Regions from separate parts of the Streptomyces glaucosporus genome, predicted to be linked through region 1. Evidence: riboswitches for the same ligand, from Rfam matches in the RefSeq annotation. Region 1 holds a riboswitch; the other holds the start of a gene.
What was found. Region 1 has a riboswitch for cobalamin ahead of ABD358_RS15310 (ABC transporter substrate-binding protein). Riboswitches for the same ligand answer to the same signal wherever they lie in the genome.
Positions count from the first base shown of each region.

Region 1 (2,192 bases):
GGCGCAGCGCCTCGGCCGGAGGCGTCCGTCCGGTTCCCGGGACGGCCCCGTCAGGGCCGGCGCAGCCTGACGGCCAGGAAGCTGGGGTCCCTGTTGAGCCTGTCGTACCGTTCCGGGTCGATCCGCCGGGCCTCCTCCGCGGCCCTCGGCTCGACGAGCCTCTCCAGCACGAAGCCCGCGTCCAGCAGCTCCCCGAGGAACGTCTCCACCGTCATCCGCCGGTAGGTGATGGCGAACCCCTCGCCGAAGGGGAGGTCGACGCGCTCGTCGGAGAAGTACGAGCCGCCCGCCCACATCCAGTCCGCGGTGGGGTGCGTGGTGGAGACGAGCAGGGCGCCGCCCGGCCGCAGCACGCGCCGGACCTCGGCGAGCAGCCGCCCGCGCGCCTCGACGTGGTGGTAGACGAGGGCCATCACGACCAGGTCGAACGAGGCGTCCGGCAGGAACGCCAGTGGCTCCTCCAGGTCGTGGTGGTACAGCTCGGCGTCCTCCCCGAGGCGTTCGCGCGCGGCGCGCAGCAGGGCCTCGCTGCCGTCGACGCCGACGACCCGTGACGCACCGCGTGCCCGCAGCTCGGCGGCGTAGTGGCCCGCCCCGCAGCCCAGGTCCAGCACCCGTGCTCCGGTCACGTCGCCGGCCAGTTCCAGCATGGCCGGCCGGTCGGTGTGGGCGTTGTAGACGCTCTCCGTGGCGTGGGCGGCGAACCGCTCGCCCATCTCCCCGTGGTAAGCGGTCTCGGCTCTCATCCGGGCATCCTCCCACCGCCCCCGTGCCCCCGCACCGGTCCCGTCGCGCCGGTCCCGTCGTGCCGGTCCCGGGGCTTCTGGCAGACTGGCCACGCTCACCGGGCGGCGATGGACAGGAAACCGGTGCGAATCCGGTACGGTCCCGCCACTGTGACCGCACGCCCTGCCCGGGCGTACGGGAGTCAGACACTGACGCGCCGCCTTCCGCTTCGACCAGGGGACGAGGAAATCCCCCGGAGAGGTACGGCCATGGCCAGATCCCGCGCGTCCCTGCGCGTTCTCGCAGCGTCCGCCCTGCTGTTCCCCCTCGCCGCCTGCGGCTCGCCCGGCGGGGAGGAGGACCCGGGCGCCGCCCCGGCGAAGGGCTTCCCCCTCACGGTGACCAACTGCGGGGTGGAGACGGTCTTCCAGGCGCCCCCCGAGCGCGCCGTCACCATGAACCAGCACACCACCGAGATCCTCCTCGCCCTCGGGCTCCAGGACCGCATGGCCGGCACCGCCTACCTCGACGACGCGATCCTCCCCGAGTACCGGAAGGCGTACGGGGACGTGAAGGTCCTCGCCGAGGAGTACCCGTCCAAGGAGGTGCTGCTCGGCGCGGACCCCGACTTCGTCTACGGCGGCTACGCCAGCGCCTTCGACAAGTCCGCCGGACGCGACCGCGCCTCTCTGGAGGAGGCCGGGATCGCCACCCGCCTCAACGTCGAGTCCTGCGCCGACGGGCCCGTCGGCATGGACGAGCTGGAGACCGAGATCACCGAGGTGGCCCGCGTCTTCGGCGTGCCCGAGCGCGGCGAGACGCTGCTGGCCGGGCAGGAGCGCAGGATCGAGAAGGTCGGGAAGCGGCTGGAGGGCGTGGAGAGGCCGTCGGTGTTCGTCTACGACTCCGGCGACTCCTCCGCCTTCACCGCGGGCGGGGGCGGCATCGGCAACGAGATCATCTCGGCGGCGGGCGGCGAGAACGTCTTCGCCGACCTCGACGACGACTTCGGGGACGTCTCCTGGGAGGAGGTCATCGAGCGCAGGCCCGAGGTGATCGTCATCTACGACTACGGCGGCACCACCGTCGAGGCCAAGAAGAAGCGGCTGCTGCGCGATCCCGCGCTGGCGGACGTGCCGGCCGTCCGCGACGAGCGGTTCGCGGTGCTGCCCCTGTCCTCGGCCGTCCTGGGCGTCCGCGTCGCCGACGCCGTGGAGGACCTGGCCGGACAGCTCCACCCCGGCGCGGCGTGAGGGGCGCGAAGGGGCGCCCGGCCCCCTCCGCCGTCCGCTGCTCCGTCCTCCTGGCCGCCCTGGCCGTGCTGCTGGCGGCGGTGGCGGTGGCGGGCCTGGCGCTGGGGCCGGTGCGCATCCCGCCCGGCGAGGTGCTGCGGATCGTCCTCGACGGGGAGCGGACCGGGGCGTTCGCCTCGATCGTGTGGGACGTGAGGGCGCCGCGCGTGGTGC
Region 1 is NZ_BAAATJ010000013.1:8,139-10,330, reverse strand. Features, by position in the region: gene ABD358_RS15315 (class I SAM-dependent methyltransferase) at 51-746, opposite strand; cobalamin riboswitch at 821-958, shown strand; gene ABD358_RS15310 (ABC transporter substrate-binding protein) at 996-1,979, shown strand; gene ABD358_RS15305 (FecCD family ABC transporter permease) at 2,030-2,192, shown strand, end outside.

Region 2 (2,192 bases), on a different contig from region 1:
GCCGCAGCCCCAGCGCGCCGGCGAACGCCGCCTCGACCACCCCGGCGTTGGGGCTGGGGTGGCGGCGGGCGTCCGCGCGCCAGGCGCGGAGCGCGCCGCGCGGGTCGGGACCGGCGAGGACGGCCAGCAGGGCGGTCAGCCGGGCGCCGGGCCAGCCGGCGGCGTCGTCCAGCCGGGCCGAGGCCCAGCCGAAGCGGAGGTGGCGCGGCGAGCGGTGGCCGACCATCGCGTCCAGGGTGTTGACGGCCCGGAAGCCCGCGAGCCCCGGCACCCCGCAGGCCGCGCCCCACACCAGGGCGCCGACCACGGCGTCGGAGGTGTTCTCGGCGACGGACTCCACGACGGCGCGGGCGATGCCGTCGGCGTCCAGCGCCTGCGGGTCCCGTCCGCACAGGTGGGGCAGCCGGGCGCGGGCCGCGTCGAGGTCGCCCGCCTCCAGGGCGGCGGCGATCGCCCGGGCCTCGCGCGCCAGGGAGCTGCCGCCGACCACCGTCCAGGTCGCGGCGGCGGCCAGGGCGGTACGGGCGGCCGGGGAGCGGCGCACGGCGCGGTCCAGCGCCGCCGCGGCGGCCACGGCGCCGCCCGCGCACACGCCGGTGTACAGCGCGCCCGCGCCGCGGTGGTCGCGCCACAGCAGGCGCTCCAGGGCGGCGGCGGCACGCCCGAAGGCGGCGACGGGGTGCTCGCGGCGGGGGTCGCCCGCGATCAGGTCGAACAGGTATCCGAGCACCGCTCCGTACGCGTACTCCTGTGCCGCGGGGAGATCCGGGAGGGCGGTGGCGGTGGTGTGGTCGGCGCGCATGGCGTCAGCGTGCCGCGGCGCCTCGTGCGGTCACCGTGGGGAGTGCTGGGGCAGGCGGAATGCCGGGCATGGCGGTATGTCCTCACTCAGGGTCCTCGCCCTGGATCGACGTGACCGGCGGTGAGAGTCTCCTGGCTCCCGGATCCGCGCTTCCCCGGCCTTCCAGCCCGGTGCACGGGCCGTGGCGCTGGGTGGGGGAGCGCTCCCCGGTGACAGTGGCGGGACCGCGCCGGATTCGCACCGGCTTCCTCTCCTGCCGCCGTTGGGCAACGGGAAGTCCACCACGTGCCGGGAAGAGGCGTCAACTCCGCGATGACCTGCGGCGGCGCGGTGTGCGGAACCGCACACCGCGCGGGGAGCCGGAGGGGGCGGGCGAGGGGACGCGAAGGCGCCCGGCGGCATCGCCGCCGGGCGCCGGAGGGGAGGGGGCGCGGCTCAGGCCGCGATCAGGTAGATGCCGTAGACCACGGCGGCCGCGCACAGGGCGAAGCTGACGTAGGCGCCGACGCGGCCGAGGAGGCCCGCGCCGCCGTCCCCCGCGGCGTGGCCGGTGCGGGTGCCGACGATGCCGAAGGTGAAGACGCACACCAGGCCGACCGTCATCACGAGGCTGACCCCGAAGACCTGGCCGAGAGCGGCCCAGTCGATGTCCATGACGCTGATTCCTTTGCGGTTGCCGTGGGATTCCTGCGCGGTTCCCGCGCGGCGTTGTGAGGGCGCTGGGAGGGGACGTTAGGAGGCGGAGGAGGAGAGGGGGGCGGAGGCCGCGGTCCTCTCCTCGGCGGCACGGGTCCCGTTCGCCGCGGGGGCGGGCTGGGGCGGGACGACCTGCGCGGAGGCGTCGGCGTCGCCGGCGGGGGCCGTCTCGACGTCGTTGACGTTGGTGTGGTCCACCGGCTCCTTGCGGGAGGCCAGCCAGATCGCGGCGCAGGCCGCCACGGTGAGGATCGTGACGACGGTGACGCCCCAGTCGCCCTGGGTGGTCAGGAGGGCGGCGCCCGCGGCCACCAGGCCGGCGGCCGGCAGGGTCAGGCCCCAGGCGGCGAGCATCCGGCCCGCAGTGCTCCAGCGCACGCTGCCGCCCTTGCGGCCCAGGCCGGAGCCCATGATCGAGCCGGAGCAGACCTGCGTGGTGGAGAGGGCGAAGCCCAGGTGGGAGGAGGCCAGGATGGTGACGGCCGAGCTGGTCTGGGCGGCGAAGCCCTGCGCCGGCCGGATGTCGGTGAGGCCCTTGCCCATGGTGCGGATGATCCGCCAGCCGCCCAGGTAGGTGCCCAGGGCGATGGCGATGCCGGCCGAGGCGATGACCCACATCGGCGGGTCGGCGTCGGCGCCCAGCGCGCCGCCGGAGATCAGGGCGAGGGTGATGACGCCCATCGTCTTCTGGGCG
Region 2 is NZ_BAAATJ010000021.1:83,227-85,418, forward strand. Features, by position in the region: gene ABD358_RS20825 (cobalamin biosynthesis protein) at 1-802, opposite strand, end outside; cobalamin riboswitch at 908-1,100, opposite strand; gene ABD358_RS20830 (hypothetical protein) at 1,238-1,456, opposite strand; gene ABD358_RS20835 (inorganic phosphate transporter) at 1,535-2,192, opposite strand, start outside.
Region 2: linked by a shared signal. The riboswitch ahead of ABD358_RS20825 (cobalamin biosynthesis protein) and the one ahead of ABD358_RS15310 (ABC transporter substrate-binding protein) in region 1 are both predicted to bind cobalamin.